3 regions of the Paenibacillus yonginensis genome follow, and region 2 is predicted to be linked to each of the others. Evidence: predicted binding sites of a transcription regulator. Region 2 holds the regulator's gene; each other region holds the start of a gene.

Region 1 (6,536 bases), 140 kb from region 2:
AATATTTGCTGGCTGATGGTGAACGTTCGCCTATTGCCGAGCAGATCTACAAGCGGGTGGTAATTCCAAACCGAAATGTGTTTGCCGTGCTCTGCGGCCACTATCACAGCGCCCGGTTGAAAGTGGATGAGCTGGATGACAACCGGGATGGTCATAAGGACCGCAAGGTTTATCAGATCCTGGCGGATTATCAGGATGCAAGCAAAGGGGGGGAGGGCTTTATGAGGCTGCTGCAGTTTGACCTCAAACACCAGAAGCTGTTTGTACGAACCTACTCTCCTTATCTGGATCGGTTTAATTATTTCTCTCCGGGTCAATATCCTGGCAAAGACGAGTTTGTTGTCGATCTTTCCTAAAGATACTGTAAAGATCATGATCTTGCTAAACGCTAACAGCCTATCGGCTTGGCCGATGGGCTGTGTTAGTCTGGCTATTTCTTGATAACCGGCTCCACGGCCAGCAGCGGTGCGATAAATTCCCGGAACACATCGGGATATTTGGTGTTCTTCCGGTTGTCGTGCGTGAGCACTACGACCATATCCAGCTTGGGGATGACATGAACAAACTGTCCGCCGAATCCGCGGGCATAGAAGTAGTCGAACGAATCAGGTGAATCGGATGGAGCTGAAACGGTAAAGGAATCAGCCCACCAATGCCAGCAATAATAACCGCGCCAAGGATCCTTGACAGCGATGGCCGGCTGCACAGACCTTTCCGCAAGTCGGCTGGAAATGAGCTGTTTCCCCTGCCAGTTTCCCTTATCCAGATACAGCTGTCCGAATCTCATTAAGTCGGCCGGACGAAGCTTCAAGCCAAATCCGCCGGTATGAACACCCTGGGGATCGGTTTCCCATTCATATTGGGTGATTCCCAGCGGTCCAAACAAATATTTTTCGGCAAAGGCGGCAGCCGGCATTCCTGTTGTCTGTAGCAGAATATGCGACAGCATTTGCGAGACGCCCGAATTATATTCCATCCTTGTCCCCGGTTCATCGGACATGGGCTGCTCAAGCACATAAGCGATCCAGTCGGGAGTACGGGTCATGTGCGGAAAGGAGTTTCTGCCGCCGAATTCGGTCCAGCTGAAGCCGGCTGTCATGGTGAGCAGATGCTCTAAAGTAATCAGCCGTTTGCGCGGATCGTCTGCGGCAGCAAGCACGGGGAAGAAAGCCGAAGCCGGCGTGGACAGCTCGGGCAGCAGGCCTTGATCCATCGCAATGCAGAGCAGCGCCGAGAGAACACTTTTGGTGCAGGAATTGATTTTGGCGATTTCCCGGACGGTCTGAGGTCTTCTGTAATGCTCGAATATCAGCTCTCCCTGCCTTTGGATGAGGCAGCTTCTTAAATTAACGGGTGCAATCGCTGAAGCTAACAGGGTTAAGTCCATTTTTATCATCCTTTATCTTATGTATATAGAAATGCGTGTAGTGTAGATTTAACCCGATCTGCTCCAGGTTTATCATTTTATTGTGGCTTTCAGGCAGGTGCAAATATTCGTGTTGGCTGGACCGGGACTTACAAGTTTTAATCGGCATTCGTTTGAGGAATGGTTATACACCGGAGATTTTTTTGCAGCAGCGGACTTCAGGCAGTAAAATGATGGAGATATGTTTTGGAGTAAGAGGCAGACCGGCAAACGAGCAGAGCCTGCCATTAACATGAAAAAGGGAGTTGCTGCTGCATGAACGAAAAACTTATTGAAATCAGCCGCAGGCTGCTGGTCAATTGCCTGGGCCTTAAATCCGGAGAACATTTCCTGGTCGTAACGGACGATACGCGGAAGGACTTGGCAGCTGCGCTCTGCCAGGCCGGGCAGCAGCTGGAAGCGGAAGCGGTCCTGATGGTCATGAAAGAGCGGACGAAATCCGGCGAAGAACCGCCTGCTCCGGTAGCGGCGGCTATGTCTGCCGCAAACGTGGTGGTTTGTGCAACCCAACATTCGCTTACCCACACTGAGGCCCGCAAGGACGCCGCGGCGGCCGGAGCCCGGCTGGCCACGATGCCCGGCATTACCGAAGACATGTTTCTGGAAGGGGCTATTGCCGCCGATTATTTGCAGGTCAAAGCCTTGACCGAGCAGGTAACAGAGCTGCTGACGCCAAGCCGCCAGGTTCGGATCGAGAAGGACGGGCATGTGCTGGAATTTTCCATTGAAGGGCGCAGCGGAATCCCGAGCACCGGGTTATATTTGGAGCCCGGGCAGTCCGGCAACCTGCCTTCCGGCGAAGCTTATATAGCGCCGGTAGAAGGTACGGCAAGCGGACAAATCCGGATTGACGGTTCCGTTGCCGGTATCGGAAAGCTGTCTCAGCCGCTGCTGCTGACGCTGGAGCAAGGCCGTTTGGTGAAGGCTGAAGGCGGCGAGGAGGGCTCCAGGCTGCTGAAGCTGCTGGGGGACGGAGACGGGCGGCAGCTTGCCGAATTTGGAATTGGCACCAACAATAAAGCCCGGATCACGGGTGTCGTGCTGGAGGATGAGAAGGTATACGGCACGATTCATGTGGCTTTCGGCAGCAATCATACGTTTGGCGGCGTCATCAATGCCGGTGTGCATCTGGATTGCGTCACCGGTCGTCCGGATGTATATCTCGATGACCAAATGATAATGAAGCAGGGCGAGCTGCAGTTATAAAGGATAAAGCATATAGGGTAAAGGATAACAAATCCATGAATATCAACAATTTGTTCTTTCACATTCATTATTGCAATTCCAAGCAATCGCAGGACGGCCAAAGCATGCCGATCAAGCTCAGCCGGACGCTCCACCATCACGAGCTGGTGCTGCTGAGCGAAGCTCAAGGTATTTTTAACATCGACAAGAAGGAGTATAAGCTCCAGGACGGGATGCTGCTGTATATTGCCCCGAATATAGCTTATACCCTGGAAATCGACTCCGACCATCCTGTCCGGCTGATGACGGTTCATTTCAGTTATACCCGGGTAAACCTTGGTGAAGAAGGCTGGGGGCTAGCAGAGGAGAGACAGGCTCTTCCCCTTCAGCCGGCCCGGCAGCCCAAGGACTTCTATCTTCTGGAAGATGCATTTAGAAAGCTGTGCGAAAGCTGGTACGGCAAGCTTCCCGGTTATGAGTTCACATCCAGGACGCTGCTTCAGCAGCTGTTCATCACCATTTATCAGGGATTAAAACAAGATCGGCAGAACCTGCTGAATTACTCGTCGTCCCTAAAAGTGGAGAAAATCATCACCTATATGCATGAGCATTTAAGCGGCAAAATTATGCTTGCTGAGCTGTCCGAGCTGGTACAGCTGTCGCCTGCTTATCTGTCCCGAACGTTTAAAGAGCTGACCGGCTATTCCGTAATCGAGTTCTTCAACAAGCTCAAGATGGATAAAGCGAAAGAGATGCTGATTGAAGGCAATCCCAAAATTAAAGAGGTGGCGGGCGCGCTTGGATTTCAGGATGAATTTTATTTCAGCAGGCTGTTCAAGAAAAGCGAGGGACTCAGCCCTTCGGAATTTTACAGCAAAAATGTCCATGGAGTTTAAGATTTTGCATGGTTTAAGGCCTTTCTTGCTGCTAGAATGAGGACATAATTGTACAGTGTGGTCAAACGGCCGCGAACAACGCATCTAGCAGAAGGAAGGCTTTGTTATGCCTATTTGGAAAAGAAATTTGTTTGTGTGCTGGTTCGGCATGTTTGTCACCGGCATAGGGATGAGCCAGATCGCTCCCATTTTGCCGCTCTATATTAAACAGCTGGGCGTGCAGGATTCGGGCTCGATTACCCAATTTACGGGGATAGCATTTGGCATCACCTTTATCGTATCGGCTATTTTCTCTCCGATCTGGGGGATTGCCGCCGATAAATTCGGACGTAAACCGATGCTGCTGCGCGCGAGCTTGGGAATGGCCATCGTCATTGGCAGCATGGGATTTGCGCATAATGTCTATGAACTGATCGGACTGCGCCTGCTGCAGGGGATCATTACGGGATACAGCACGGCCTGTACCACGCTGATTGCGACTCAAACGGATAAAGAGCATTCGGGCTGGGCGCTCGGCACACTTTCCACCGCCAATATTTCCGGTTCATTATTGGGGCCGACTCTTGGCGGATTTATTGCTGAGCATTTTGGTTTACAAAATTCTTTTTTTGTTACAGGCGGATTAATGCTGGTTGCCTTTATCACGACCCTGCTGTTCGTCAAGGAAACCTTCACCCGGCAGCATAAACACGCTCCGCGGATGAAAGAGGTTTGGAGCAGCATACCACAAAAAGGTTTGACGATTACGATGTTTATCACCGGTCTCGTATTGACGATCGCGATGTATTCGATTGAACCGATCCTCACCGTATATGTGACTCAGCTGTCGGGCAATGCTCGCCATGCCGCCTTGATTGCCGGGATTACCTTCTCGGCGTCAGGTCTGGCGAACATACTAGCTGCTCCTCGGCTCGGGAAGCTGTCTGACCGGATCGGCGCACATAAAATCATCTTCGTATCCCTGATCGTGGCGGGAATTATCTTCATTCCCCAAGCCTTCGTCAGCAATCCGTGGGAGCTGGCGGGTTTGCGTTTCCTGCTTGGACTGGCCGCAGCCGGGTTAAGCCCATCTGTCAATACGCTGCTCAAAAAAATCACGCCGGATACCCTGACCGGACGGGTCTTCGGCTTCAATCAGGCGGCAACCTATTTAGGCGCATTCACCGGTTCGGTATTCGGCGGCCAGGTAGCCGGCTGGTTTGGCTTCCGGGCGGTCTTTTTTATGACCAGTGGGCTGCTGCTGTTAAATGCCTTGTGGGTGTATCAGAAGGTATATAGAACGCTGAATAAGAGCAGCCAGGCGGCTTGACTGAATCGGCAAGGTGCGGACGGTCGTGCAAGTTCTTTTATCCTTGGAATAATGCAGCAAAGGCTCATGAGCGGAATGCTTGTGAGCCTTTTTTTACAGCTATTGTGAAATTAATCACTTACTTATTGCGGCAGCTCTATTTATAATTCTCTCAGAAACAAACACTAAGGGGGACATGAATCATGAAAGTAATCAAAGGTTTGGTGGTGATGGGGATTGCAGCCGCGGTACTGGCGGGATGCGGTTCCAATAATGACAAAGCGGCAAACACGTCCGCAAGCCCGGCAGCAGAGCAAACGGACGCCGTTACTACGGCTTCAATCGTCAACCAGGCGGATCCGTTTATCGCAGCGGTAAGCGACAAAGGCAACTGGATTATAGCAATCCTGAATGATCTTACGATCGATAAAGAGGTAACCGTATCCGGTGAATTCCACGACAAAGGCAAAGCCGAAAATGCGATCTACCGCAAACTTGCCTTGTATTCCCAAGATGAGAATCACAACATTACGGCTTCTTATACGCTGACTGTTCCTAAAATGACTGTGCAAAGTGAAAATTTCAAAATCCAGGGCGGCACTCTGAAAGGTGACGTTTATGTAGAAGCTAAAGGCTTTACGCTGGACAAAACAGCCACCATCGACGGCAACCTGTATTTCAAGAGCGCAGACCTGCAAAGCACAGCCGTGCTTGACGGCAAAGTAACCGGCGCTACTGAAGTGAAAGAGTAAGAAGGGAACTGCCTAAGTTCCAAGACTGGTCAGCCAACCGGCAGCCTGCAAACCTATCGCTTGAATAGCGCCGGGTTTGCGGGCTTTTTTGTTATCCTCAGCTTATGTTATATTCGCTTTAGCGGCTTGTTTCCGCGAATTTGGTGCACCAATTGTCGGATGCGCGTCCGGCCGATCCGTTAAGCTGTTTGTGAGGAAAGGAGAGGGCAGATGAACACTTTGGAGCCTATGAACAAAGCGATGGCTTATGTGGAAGAGAATCTGGGCGGGGAAATTGATTATAAAGAAGTCGCCAGGCTTGCTTTATGCTCGGAATATCATTTCAAACGGATGTTTTCCTTTCTGTCAGGAATTCCTTTATCGGAATATATCCGGCGCAGAAGATTGACTTTGGCGGCTTTCGATTTGCAGCATACAACCGGCAAAATTATCGATATCGCTTTAACTTACGGCTATCAGTCCCCGGATGCCTTTACGAAAGCATTTCAGCTCTTCCATGGGGTTACGCCGTCGGAGGCCAGACACAAAACCAAAGAACACCCGCTAAAATCCTTTCCTCGTATGACATTTCAATTAACGATCGAAGGAGGACAGGAAATGAATTACCGCATCGTAGAACAAGAAGCATTCCGGATTGTCGGCTTAAAGAAGAGGGTGCCGATTCAATTCGAGGGCGTAAATCCGGAAATAGAGGCCATGTGGGCTCAACTGGATGAAACCAAAATCAAACGGTTCAAAGCTTTGTCCAATAGAGAACCCTGCGGACTGATCAGCGCCTCGGTGAATTTCTCGGAGGGACGTATGGAAGAACAGGGGGAACTGGACCATTTCATCGGAGCGGCGACTACGGAAGCTTGTCCGCAGGATCTGGACTGTCTGGAGGTAGAAGCCGGTACTTGGGCGGTTTTCACAGCGGTAGGGGCTTTCCCGCAAGCGCTCCAGGAGGTGTGGGGGCGGATTTATGCCGAGTGGTTCCCGTCCTCCGGTTA
Region 2 (6,536 bases):
GCTGGTTCAGCGTCTGGTCGTATTCCCGCTGCTGTCCGCCTTCCCGTTTCCCGCCGATTACGTCTATTTCGTCAATAAAGATAATTGCATTTTGTTTATTTTCTTTGGTTGCCCGGTTCCGGGCCTCCTTAAATAAATCGCGGATCCGGCTTGCACCGACCCCGACATACATTTCCACGAACTCACTGCCTGAGGAAGCTACAAACACGGAGTTGGTATAGTGAGCAGCCGCTTTTGCCATCAGCGTTTTGCCGGTTCCCGGAGGACCCGTCAGCAGGATCCCTTTGATCGGACGAATGCCGAATTTCTGAATTTCATCATAATGAATCATAAAATCAAGCGCCTCGCGCAGCTCCTGCTTCGCGCTGTCTTGTCCGCCGATCTCTTCAAAGGTCAGCTTGGCCGGCCCGGCCTTTTTGCGCTTTCGCTCCTGAGAAGCTCCTACAGCCAGCCCCCCTCTCATCACCGTCAAGGCGTACAAGGCCCCCAGCATGATCACGGCGACGATTACGGGCACAATATTAACCCCGATATATCCAAGAAAAATGAGCAGCACCGGAACAAAACCGATTAATATTTCTTTACTCCATCTAGGCATTGTTCCACACCCCCACCTGCTCAGCTTTACGCGGCAAAATAATAAATTTGCTGGCTTTGCCATCGGTCAGCGATATATAAACATTGGTGTCGTCCATTTCGGCTGTTGCCTTCAGTCCGGGCACCTCGTTTTTCAGTTTGTCTAAAGTGCTTGTAATTTCAGTATATTTCTTGTTCTCCATAGCCTCCGCGATCGGGAATAACGCCTCCGACCACCACTTGTTCAAAGCTTCGTTGGAATGATCCTGAACTTCCAGCTTCAGCTCTTTGCCCCTGATCAGGGATCCGCCTTTATCTTTGATATGCTGGACCAAATCTCTTAAATCGGTCTGCGGTTTCAAATCAAGTTTCAAAGTAACCGTATTATGGTTAATATTCAATTGGACGTTGTTCACGCCGTTATATTGGGTAACCATCTTCTCAAACGGACTCTGAAGGGCTATCTGGCGGTAACCATACCAGCCGCCAAACAGCAAGAGGGCCGAAACGACTACAGTAGCAACAATCGGAAAAATACGCAGTTTCAATTAAATCCCCCTCTGCACAGTATAAGTTTATACTCCTATCATCCATCAAATACGCAATCAAAAGATGCGTATTATTTTTGTATATCTCGAATACAGGCTCTAGTATATCACATAATCTATATCATTTTATGATTAAATTTTGAATTTTAAGAAAATTTCAAGGATGTTTATGTATAAAAAGATAAGGCTTCCAATTTTATCATGAAAAGTTAAAAGAAACGGCCTTGGTCCCCTGGGAAGGGAAGACCAAGGCCTCTCGCATGATCCTTTCAACTTCTTATTTGGCCGGAAGCTCGATTTGGCCATATCCGATAGTCGTAAACCAATTTTTGACCGTCTCGAAATCCTTCGAATAAGACAGGCAGAGCAGCAGCAAAATCCGGGCATGAGCTGCGTTCAAATTATCACCGGCAATCACGCCGTCCCCGTTTGAATAATTGCTGCCCGATCCGGTACGGGTCGTCATAACAAAGATGACGCCCTTTTTGATCGCCTCGGCACGTTCTTCGCTCATGGCTTTGGAGATGCCTCCGGCTCCAGTGCCCGCAGTTACAATACCTTTGGCCCCGGCAGCCACAAAGCCGCTGATGGCCCCAGGCCCCGCATCCTGATAAGAGTAAGCAATTTCAACTTTGGCCAGGTCCTTTTTCGAAATTTGGGTCAGATCAAACGGTGTCTCCCACTCGCTTGCGGGTTTAAGCGCTCGGAAGGGAGCCCGGTATACGCGGATATTTTTTTCATCAATATAACCAAGCGCCCCGATTTCCGGAGTTACAAAAGTATCAGTCCGATAGGAATTTGTTTTGGTGACCTCTCGTGCAGCATGGAATTCATCATTCAGCATGACCACAGTCCCGAAATATTTGGTTTTGCCGCTGGCGGCCAGCTTGATCGCATTATAGAGATTTGCAGGGGCGTCCGTGCCGATAACCGTCCACGGTCTCATTGATCCGGTTACAACTACCGGTTTGGGACTGCGTACGGTCAGGTCCAGGAAATAAGCAATTTCTTCCATCGTATCCGTTCCGCTGGTCACTACGACACCATCCTGGGTTTTAAGCGCCTCGTCGACCTTCAGGGACAAATCGTACAGCTGCTCCATGGAATAAGCGCTAGAGCCGGAATTCCCGAATTGATAGGTACTCACCTCAGCGATTTGGTCTTTATTCGGCAGGGATTTCACCAAGTCTTCAATCGGCAGCGAACCGGCCCGGTATGTATCGAAGCTTGTTTCATCCGTTGATTTGCCGGCCAACGTTCCTCCTGTCGCGATCACCTCTACTTTGGGCAGCTTCTTAACTACTCCAATTGTGGAAGTAACAGCCGTTGAGTCCGTGGCTGCAGAAACAGGTGACACAAACAATTGGGGCAGCAATAATAACACCGTTAAACCTGTCGTGAGCAGCATCTTCTGGATTTTTGTCGTTCCCCTCTTCATCAAATCATCCTCCGCCAAATAATTTGTTAACTTAACGTCAGGTTATATAACCTAAATTCTGTTAACTTGAGAGGATTATATTTTAATGTAATGAAATATGACAAGAACCAGAATCCCATAAGTAAGCGCTTAACCTTAGCTTTTTTTCGCTTTATCGCGTTAATTCAAGCTCAGTATAAAAAAACGGCAAACCCTTGCGGCCCGAAGGCCTTAAAAAGAGTTTGCCGGCAATCCCATTTATAAAGTGTTATAAAAATAAAAAGCGTTAATCTAACGGTTAGGCAGCGTAAACTCCTCAGTCAAAGCTTCACCATTGCTGAAACTGAAGAACCGGTAGTAATAATGATCTTGTTCTTTGTAATACAGCTGCCACACATATTGACCATTATAGATCCCCGGGACCAGACGTTTAACGTCGGCGTTCGGCATCAGCGCTTTGATTTTGGCCTGCATCGCTTTTTTGGTTGAAGCGCCCGTCACCTGTTCCGTATGCGGGGGCTGCCCATCCTGCAGCCAGACCATAATATGTTCTCCTGAAGCATTGTTGCCTTCGACTACCCAGCATACATCATCCCAAACCGATTTGGTGACTCCGATGGTCTTGACGAGACCGGCCTCCTGCTTGGCTCTCAGGATTGCCGCATCCTCCTGCGTCCATGTGTCCTGCATCACATAAACATAATAACGATACAGCCCAAACAGAATCGCCGCCAAAACCAAAATTGAAATCCAGATCCATTTCGTTTTTGTTCTCAAATCTGTTCTTCACTCCTCTCCCTGCTCCGCATCCCTTCAAACAATTCCATTAGCGGGCAAGGAGACCTTCAAATGCCTGCTGGGCTTCAAAGCGAATACGCTCCTCGTCCAGCGTAAGGCATTCTCCATGCTTGACCACCTGCCGCCCGTCAACCCAAACATGCTCTACATCTTTGGCTCCAGCAGCGTAGACCGTGTGCGAGATGAAATCCGTTTTCGGCAGGAAATGAGCCTGCTCGGTATTTAAAGCGATGAAATCGGCTTTCATCCCGGCCTCCAGCCGGCCGACGTCCTGCAGGAACAGCGATTTGGCGCCGTATTCCGTTCCCATCTTCAAGGCTTCCAGAGCCGGAACCGCCGTTGGATCACCGGAAACACCTTTATGGATCAAGGCAGCGAGTCGGATTTCCTCCAGCATGTCGAGATTGTTGTTGCTAGCCGGCCCATCCGTCCCCAAGGAAACGGTAACTCCCGCCTTGAGCAAATCCACCACGCGGGCTATGCCGCTGGCCAGCTTCAGGTTGCTTCCCGGATTGTGGGAAACGCCGACGCGGTGTTCCGCCAGAATAGCGATCTCCTCATCGGTCAGATGTACGGCATGAGCTACGAGAGACGGGCGGGAGAACAGGCCCAGCTTAAGCAAATGCTCTACTGGACGCGTGCCGTAATCCCGGACATTCTGCTCCACTTCAGCCCGTGTCTCAGACATATGCGTATGAAGCGGCAGATCCAGATCATGGGCAGCCTGAACGATTTTTTCAATATAATCCGGCGGACACGTGTAAGGAGCGTGGGGCGACATCATCGCCGTAATTCGGCCCTCTGCCGCACCATGCCACTGCTTGGCGAAGCTGACTGCGTCCTGGAGTTTGGCTGTCTGCACTTCGGGCGGACAAAGACCGATTACCCCGCGGGTCAGCACTGCCCGAATGCCGCTTTGCTCAGCGACCTTGCCGACCTGGTCCATATGATCGTACATGTCAAGGAAAGTGGTGGTGCCGCCCTTCAGCATTTCGAGCACGGACAGAGCGGTACCCTTATACACATCTTCGCCGGTGAATTTGGCTTCCATCGGCCACATTTTCTCCTGCAGCCAGACCTGAAGCGCCAGATCATCCCCGTAACCGCGAAGCAGCGACATGGCGGCATGGCCATGCGTATTGACCAGCCCCGGCAGGAACAGCAACCCGGAGCCGTCAAAGCTGTCTGTATCCTCAGTTCCTTCAGGCAAACTTTCGCCGATATATTGAATCCGGTTGTCCTCAACCAGCATGTATCCGTTAATTACAGGCTTCTCGGGGTTCATCACCGCGAAGGTCCCGTTTTTGATCAACCATTTACGACTCATTTGAATGTTCCTTTCCTTGGTCCAAATAATAAGCCAAACTTAACAGGTCGGTAGTAAAGTCCGCAGCATGGACCCGGACACCGGGCGGAACCTTCAGGATGACCGGCGCGAAATTCAGAATGGCCTGAATGCCTGCCTCCACAAGCTGATCCGCGACCCGCTGGGCCTCCCAATGAGGCACAGTGATAATGCCGATGCGGATTCCCAGCTTCTTAACGGTTTCGGGCAACTCCGCGATTGGCTGAACGGACAAATAATTGATCTGGGTACCGATTTTGGCTTCTGCGATATCAAAGACCGCTACAATCTTCATATTGTCTTTTAAATACATATTGTAATTGGAAAGCGCTTGACCGAGATTACCGGCACCTACGAGAGCTACGCTGATTTCCTGATCCAGATTCAGAATCTGACGAATCTTCTCGATCAGGTAAGCGACGTCATAGCCGATGCCCTTACGGCCGAAATCACCGAAATATGCCAGGTCCTTGCGGATTTGGGCCGGATTTAAATCCAGATTCTGCCCCAGCTCCTGAGAGGATACCGTCATGACATCCCGGTTGTGCAGCTCGTTTAAGTACCGCAGATAAACCGGCATACGCCGGACGACGGCATCCGATATTTTTTCCGATTTCATGTTATTCACCCTTTGCTGCGCCTGGATCGGCGCCATTTTCCGTAGGTTCCAGCCACTCCGTGATCCGGGGAACCATCTGGCTTAGCGGCATGTGCTCCATTTTAGGTCCCGGCAGCGAATACAGAAAATATTTCCCGTAATATGAGTCCAGAATACGAGTATCGTATACGATGACGATGCCTTTATCTCTAGAAGAGCGCACCAGCCGGCCAAAGCCTTGTTTGAAACGGATAACCGCCTGAGGAACGGACAGCTTTGTGAATGGATTTTTTTTCTGCTGCTGCAGCCGTTCGCTTTTGGCTTCTACCAGCGGATGGTTTGGCGGCTGGAAGGGCAGTCTGACAATGGCCAAACTGGTCAGCGCATCCCCCGGGATATCTACGCCTTCCCAAAAACTGCTTGTGCCCAGCAGTACCGAGGCGTCTTTGCTTTGGAAACGCCGGGTCAGCTTGGTTCGGCTGCCGCTGTCCATCCCCTGCCCAATTACCGTTATATTGTGGGCAGAAAGCTGCTCTTTAAGCGGCTCATAAACCTGCTTCAGCATTCGGTACGACGTGAACAGCACCAGCATCCTGCCGTTTGTCGCCACAGCCGATTCCGCCAGGGAATCGACAAGTGTGTTCACGAAATACGCGTCGCCGACACTGCCTTTCACGCTTGGAAAATCACGCGGGATAACGAGCAGCGCCTGATCTCTGTAATTGAACGGCGAAGGAAGAATGGCCGTCAGCAGACGGTCCTCTTCACTTGCCTCCTGCAGTCCGAGCTGATCAATCATATATTGGAAGGACTTATCAACCGTCAAAGTCGCAGAGGTCATGACTACGCTTTTTTTCTTGTCAAAGAAATAGGCTTTCAGCTGTTCGCTTACGTCAATGGGAACGGCATACATCTGCAAAGATTTGCTGCGGTAATGCCCATTGCCTTCAAGCCAGTACACCGTCTCCTCGTTATCCAGCTTCATGAAGAAACGCAGCGAATCCCGTTCGCTGCCCAGATCCTTGAACAAGCCGCTAATATCGGTCAGCAGGCCGTCAATGCCGTAATCATCCTGCTCCTCTTTCAACTCAGCCACCATCCGTTCACCCTTCCTCAGCACTTCGCTGATGGTAACGTGAATCTGGTTCTCCAGCAGGTTCAAAGTCTCCCACTGCTCCGGACGTTTGGCGGGAAGCAGACGTTTCACAAATTGTCCCGGTTCTCCAGGCGCCGCATCGCTGCGTTCGGTCATTA
Region 3 (6,536 bases), 410 kb from region 2:
CTTTTATATTTCCTGCCTTTTATAAAATAACCACCGGGTTTTAGACACCTTTTCCGCCCTGCGGCCGGAGTTTTATTTGTTCGATTCCGGAAATTAGAGGCCTAGCTTTCCTAATTAGCTCTTTAGCAGATTCTAAAGTTAATGAAGCTTCGTGAGCGGATGGATCATTCCAAATTTCGGTTACCCAAATGCTATTAGGATCATTTTCAGGAAGATTGACCACATACAAATCACAACCTTCAATGGACTGCATGGCGTGAGCCGCTTCAAGCAACATTTCCAGGAGAGTTTCCCTTTGCGCTTCAACCGCCGTAAATTTCGTATACAAACCTAACTTATCCATTCTTGTCCTCCTTAAATAGGCTGGCTTAATGTGTTTGCACATATGAAATTTTTATCCTGAAAGTTACAGGCATAGTCCTATTCCGTATTATCGCTTCCAGTTATACCTCTTTTTAATTTCCTCTATTATAAGCCAATTCCGCCAATGCTTCTATATCCTCTTATCATTAAAGGATCAAGAATGTCGTACTCCCGTTAGAAACGTTAGAAATGCCATATCCCCCGCCTCAACCTAAAGCAGCGGATTCTCGTGTTTCGCTTTCAGGATCGACCAGCGCCGCTCGACTTCACGTTCAAATTCACCAAGCATCGCTTTGTTCTCTTCCTTGAGCAGGTGTCTGGATTTCCCCATATATTTTAACCAGTCGCTGAGCGGTACCCGTTTGTTTTTTTCCTCCGGATTATACGTGATGTTCGTTTGGCCCTGCTCGACTTCATACAGCGGGAAGAAGCAGGAATTCACGGCTGCGCGGACGATATTTTCCCCTTCTTTGTCGTCAGACTTCCAGTTCAGCGGGCACGTAATCAGCAGCTTGCCGTAGACAGTGCCTACATGTTGGGCGTACCACTGCGCTTTGGCCGCCTTCTTCACCAGATCCTGCGGGAAGGCTTCTGTGCCTGTAAATACGTACGGAATATGCGCCGCCGCCATCATCTGCACCGTATCTTTGTGATGGAACGGTTTGCCCTGCTGCTGTTTGCCGACGCCGGACGTGCTGGTCATGTGGCCTAAAGGCGTGGAATACGAAAGCTGAGCGCCGGTGTTCATGTAGCCTTCATTGTCATATTCCAGGATGATCAGATTATGGCCCCGCAGCGCCGTTCCGATGGCCGAACCCATTCCGATGTCCATGCCGCCGTCGCCGGTCACCATCACAAAAGTGAAGTCCTCGGGTACTTCGATTTCCCCGCGCCGTTTCTTCTCGAGGAACGCCTCTACCGTGCCGGACAAAGTAGCCGGACCGTTTTGAAATAAATTATGAATGAAGCTCTGCTTATGTGAGTTGTACGGATAACCCGTTATGGTGATATAAGCGCAGCCGGTATGGAATAAAGTGACGACATTGCCTTCAATCCCTTTGAAAAAGAGCTCCAGTCCCGGGAAAATCCCGCAGCCCGGACAGGCTCCATGGCCGGAAGCGAATCGTTTCGGTTTGGCGGCAAGCGCCCGCATCGGCGGCACTTTCACGGACAGCTTGTTTGTCGCCTCATCCACCTTGACGGTGATCAGGCCCGATTTAAAGCTGTCCCCGTTCATTGGCGCAAGGACCGGCTGCAGCTTCTGAGCTTCAAGGCCTGGCGTTTGGCCGTAATAGTCAAACGGCACCTTAGCATAACCCAGCTCCATCGCCTCCAGCGTCAGGGCGAAAAAGGCTTCCGCGTCATCCGCGTAATAATCTTTCCCGCCAAGGCCAAAGATGCGGGAAAGTACAATCGGTTGAGGCTGCGGTCCGCGGATTTCCTGCAGGGCCGCTTTGACCTCATGCGTCAAATTGGCCCCGTTAGCGCCGTAAGAATCGGCGCGTTCACCAACCAGCACTGCTTTGACGCCCGTCAACGCCTCGCGGATTTCCTTCGCGGGGAACGGCCGGATGATATTCGGGCTGATCACGCCCGCTTTGATCCCTTTCGCCCGCAGCCGGTCTACGACGTCTTTGGAGGATTCAGCCGCCGAATTGAGCAGGAACAAAGCCACCTCCGCATCCTCCATACGGTACAGATCCAGCGGCGAATAGGATCTGCCGGATAGAGCCGCGTATTCCTCCGCCACTTCCTTGAAGACCTCGCCCGCACGATAGATCGCACCTGACTGCTGATAGTGGTTGTTCATCAAGTCTTCGCCGTTCATATAAGCGCCGACGACGATCGGTTTGTTCTCGTCCAGCACATGCGGGAATTCCGTTGGCTGTTCCCCTACGAACTGCCGGACCGTGTCCCGGTCAGCAAAGATTTGCACCCTGCGTTTCTGGTGCGAGGTGAAGAAGCCGTCATAAGCGACGATGACCGGCAGGCGTACATCTTCATGCTCGGCAATGCGCAGCGCCATAATGTTCAGGTCATACACGGCCTGCGGCGAACGAGCCGTTAGAATTACCCAGCCGGTGTTCAGGCCGTAATAGAGATCGGAATGGTCGCCGCGGATGTCCAGCGGTCCGCTGACGGCCCGTGTCACCAGGTTCATGACCATAGGGAATCGGGTGCCCGCCTGCACGGGAAGCTGCTCGATCATATAAAGGAAGCCGTTTGCGCTGGTGGCGTTGAAGACCCGCGCTCCGGCTGCTGCTGCGCCGTAGCAGATTCCCGCCGAGCCATGTTCCCCGTCAGCCGGAATCAGCTTGATGTCGTGCTCGCCGCGCGTACGCATCATGTCGAGATATTGGGCAATTTCCGTGGACGGCGTAATCGGAAAATACCCCATAATGTGATAGTTGATCTGGGCGGCGGCCATGGCCGCCATTTCGTTGCCCGATTCAAAGACGGCCGTTTGGGCGGCCGGTACCTTTTGCTCCGTCATTTCTTTAGTTTGTACGCTCATGACCGGACTCCTTCCGCTATGAAATAAGGAAATGATTGCGGCACGCGGTGCTGCTCGGCATAATGCGGCTCTTCCAGCATCGCGGCCAAAGCCGTTGTCGGACAAGCCTGCACACATTTCAGGCAGCCTTTGCAATACTGATAATCGATGCCTTTCATGAACATCTGCAGGTTGCCGCGTTTATCCGGCTTCTGTTCCCAGACGATACAGAAATCCGGGCATACCGTATCGCAGGCAGCGCAGTGAATGCAGTCCTCCAGCTTGTATTCCGGCAAATAGCCCTGCCGGGAGCCGCTAAGATCCTTCAGTACGCTGTTTGCCGTAACTTTAAGGATTCCGCCCGGCTCCTGCGTTTCAAAGCCGAGGACCGGCTGCGGTCTGGAGAAAGACGCCGCGTCCGTAAGCTCCGCGTTATTTCCTAAGACAAGAAACTCGACTTCGTTATACCCCCGGTCAAAGGTCCGCAAATTGGACTCAACGAGATGGGGCAGCTTTTTCTCAAACGTTTTGCGGATGACCTGCCGCATATCGTCCGGATTCAGGAAGCTGCAAATCCGGAACAAGGCGCCGAGCATCGCCGTATTGACTTTGGTTTTCTCCTCGACGGCGATTTTCAGCGCATCAATCGCGGCCAGCGTTCCCTGCGTCATCTTCAAATCGGCAGCCACCTCGGATAGATTCCGTGCTGTATTCACCAGCACCGTCCCATCAGGCCGCAATCCGCTTACGACCTCAACTGTCTTATATAACGCTTCATGAAATACGCCGACTACATGCGGCTGCTCAATGGGGCTGTGATCGCGGATCTCTACCTGAAGATCACAGAACCTTACGAAGCTTTTGACCGGCGAACCTTTTTTCTCCGAACCGTAGCTGGAGAAGTTGGAACCGTTCAGTCCCGAGCCGGTCACTCCGGCTTCGGCCAGCATTTTTCCGGCCAGATTGGCACCTAGTCCTCCGATGGATTCGAGACGGATCTCGTAGAATCCCAGTTCATTTTTTTGAGGCAAAATCGACACGTTCACTCCTCATTTCTTCATTGTTCTTGTAGGGGAATGACTCCAGTTTAAGAGAAGAAACGAACGGGGTTAGTGATCTTTCTCACAGCTGAATAAATTGTGATTGAAATCACAAAATGGGCTTTGACGGGGGGCTATACTGCCTAAATGAACAAGTGAAACCGGGAGGAGAAACATGATGAATAACAACGCGACAGAACAAACCTTAAACCATCAGCCGTCCATGTTCTGCTTTCAATGCCAGGAAGCGTCCAAAGGAACAGGCTGCACCATTGCCGGGGTCTGCGGCAAACCCCATGACGTGGCGAACCTGCAGGATTTGCTTATTTATCTGGTGAAAGGAATCTCTTTTCTCAGTCTGGATGTCCGGCTGCCGGAGGAACTGGAACAGCGCGTCTCGCTGTTTATTATGGATTCCTTGTTTGCGACCATTACGAATGCGAATTTTGACCGCAAGTTGTTTGTGGGAAGAATTCGGGAAGCGATGGCGCTCCGCGGCGAGGTGCGGGTTTATTTTAACGAACAATATCCGGAGGGAATGGTCAATCTCCCCGACGCTGCCGTCTGGGAAGCAGAGCATGAAGCCGCTTTTGATGAAAAAGCACGCACCGTTGGCGTCCTTTCCACCCGCGACGAAGACATCCGCTCCCTGCGCGAGCTGATCACTTACGGCTTAAAGGGAATGGCCGCCTATACGTACCATGCGCTGCACCTGGAGAACGAGGACAACGAACTGAACCGGTTTATGCGCCGCGCGCTTGCGGCTACGCTTGACGACAGCCTTGAGGTGCAGGATTTGGTAGCTTTGACGATGGAAACCGGCAAATACGGCGTAAACGCCATGGCCATGCTGGACTCGGCGAACACCACTGCTTACGGAAATCCGGAGATTACGAAGGTGAATATCGGAGTTCGAAATCGTCCCGGCATTCTGATCAGCGGCCACGACCTGAAGGATTTGGAGGAGCTGCTGAAGCAGACGGAAGGAACCGGCGTGGACGTGTATACGCACAGCGAAATGCTGCCTGCCCACTATTATCCGGCCTTTAAGAAATATGAACACTTTGTAGGCAATTACGGGAATGCCTGGTGGAAGCAGAGCAGCGAATTTGAAGCCTTTAACGGACCGATTCTGATGACGACCAACTGCATTGTTCCGCCGAAGGACAGCTATAAGCACCGCATTTATACGACGGGCAACACCGGTTTTCCGGGCGTCCGCCATATTCCGGAAGGAATAAGCGGCGCTGCCAAGGACTTCTCCGCGCTGATTGAGCAAGCAAAAGAATGCCCGGCCCCAACGGAGCTTGAAACCGGCGAGATCATCGGCGGCTTCGCCCATGCTGCCGTGATGAACGTGGCCGATCAAGTCGTGGATGCCGTAAAATCGGGCGCCATCCGCCGATTCTTCGTCATGGCCGGCTGCGACGGGCGGATGAAATCCCGCAATTATTACACCGATTTTGCAGCTCAGCTTCCTAAGGATACGGTCATCCTGACTGCCGGGTGCGCCAAATACAAATACAATAAGCTGGATTTGGGCGAAATCGGCGGCATTCCGCGGGTGCTGGACGCCGGGCAGTGCAATGATTCCTACTCTCTGGCCGTCATTGCTTTGAAGCTGAAGGAAGTGTTCGGCCTTGAGGACATCAACGAGCTGCCGATTTCCTATAACATTGCCTGGTATGAGCAAAAAGCGGTGATCGTGCTGCTGGCCCTGCTGTATCTTGGCGTCAAAAATATTCACCTGGGCCCTACGCTCCCCGCCTTCCTGTCGCCTAACGTAGCCAAGGTACTTGTAGAGAACTTTGGCATCGGTGGCATTACGAATGTGGAAGACGATATGAAAATGTTCCTCGGTGACTGAGTGCCTGAACGCCTGAGTGCCTGATCAAAAAATGCCCCTAGCCGGGGCATTTTTTTCTTTTGAATTTTAAAGGGTATGTTCAGCCCGCTTGTCCGGTCATTGGAATTCACATAGAGTTCTGTGGTCCGTTACCCGCGGCCTCCTTGGAAGGAAGGATATTTGGTCATGCCTCCGTCTGCAAACAGGGTTATGCCTGTAACATAGCTGGATTCCGAAGACGCAAGCCATACAGCAGCCGCTGCAATTTCTTCAGGTCTTCCGATGTAACCCAGCGGCACAAGCTCCTCAACCGAAGCACGCAGCTTAGGGTTTGCGAATTTAAGTGCATTAATAGGCGTGTTAATCGCTCCAGGGGCAATGCTGTTCACGCGAATTCCCTTAGGTGCAAATTCAAGAGCAAGCGTCTCGGTCATCATCTTGATTCCGCCCTTGCTCGCAGCGTAATGCAGAAAATGCGGCCACGGAATCGTTTCATGAACACTGGAAATATTGATGATCCGGCCTTTGATCCCGTGCTCCAGCATATAGTCAACAGCCTCCCTGCAGCCGAGAAACGCGCCGGTTAAATTTACATCAATGACCTGCTGCCAGTCTGTCAAACTCAGGTCCTGCGAGGGAACCTCGTTTTCGATACCGGCGTTGTTGATCATAATATCCAAGGAACCGAAATGCTGATGCGCCGCCTGCACCAGCTTCTTCACGTCCGCTTCTTTGGAAACATCTCCTTGTACGCCGATAGCCTGTCCACCATACGAATGGATTTCATCAATCA

What was found. The regulator Rex, encoded in region 2, represses fermentation and respiration genes when NADH is low (regulators of the CRP and FNR family bind a similar motif). The targets are predictions, from matches to a motif close to TTGTGAAATATTTCACAA.
Region 1: AWM70_RS08965 (polymer-forming cytoskeletal protein) is a predicted target of Rex. The motif match lies at 4,919-4,936, and genes of this name have one in related genera.
Region 3: hcp (hydroxylamine reductase) is a predicted target of Rex. The motif match lies at 3,995-4,012, and genes of this name have one in related genera.

The regions. Positions count from the first base shown of each region.
Region 1 covers NZ_CP014167.1:1,956,990-1,963,525, reverse strand. Annotated here, with positions in the region: gene AWM70_RS08990 (metallophosphoesterase) at 1-356, shown strand, start outside; gene AWM70_RS08985 (serine hydrolase domain-containing protein) at 431-1,387, opposite strand; gene AWM70_RS08980 (aminopeptidase) at 1,682-2,632, shown strand; gene AWM70_RS08975 (helix-turn-helix domain-containing protein) at 2,668-3,507, shown strand; gene AWM70_RS08970 (multidrug efflux MFS transporter) at 3,614-4,816, shown strand; gene AWM70_RS08965 (polymer-forming cytoskeletal protein) at 4,999-5,547, shown strand; gene AWM70_RS08960 (AraC family transcriptional regulator) at 5,758-6,536, shown strand, end outside.
Region 2 covers NZ_CP014167.1:2,100,732-2,107,267, forward strand. Annotated here, with positions in the region: gene AWM70_RS09610 (AAA family ATPase) at 1-598, opposite strand, end outside; gene AWM70_RS09615 (hypothetical protein) at 591-1,124, opposite strand; gene AWM70_RS09620 (asparaginase) at 1,402-2,562, opposite strand; gene AWM70_RS09625 (cell wall elongation regulator TseB-like domain-containing protein) at 2,833-3,318, opposite strand; gene AWM70_RS09630 (amidohydrolase) at 3,368-4,666, opposite strand; gene AWM70_RS09635 (redox-sensing transcriptional repressor Rex) at 4,656-5,303, opposite strand; gene dinG (ATP-dependent DNA helicase DinG) at 5,305-6,536, opposite strand, start outside.
Region 3 covers NZ_CP014167.1:1,687,174-1,693,709, reverse strand. Annotated here, with positions in the region: gene AWM70_RS07820 (putative quinol monooxygenase) at 41-343, opposite strand; gene AWM70_RS07815 (thiamine pyrophosphate-dependent enzyme) at 575-2,878, opposite strand; gene AWM70_RS07810 (2-oxoacid:acceptor oxidoreductase family protein) at 2,875-3,897, opposite strand; gene hcp (hydroxylamine reductase) at 4,076-5,764, shown strand; gene AWM70_RS07800 (glucose-1-dehydrogenase) at 5,893-6,536, opposite strand, start outside.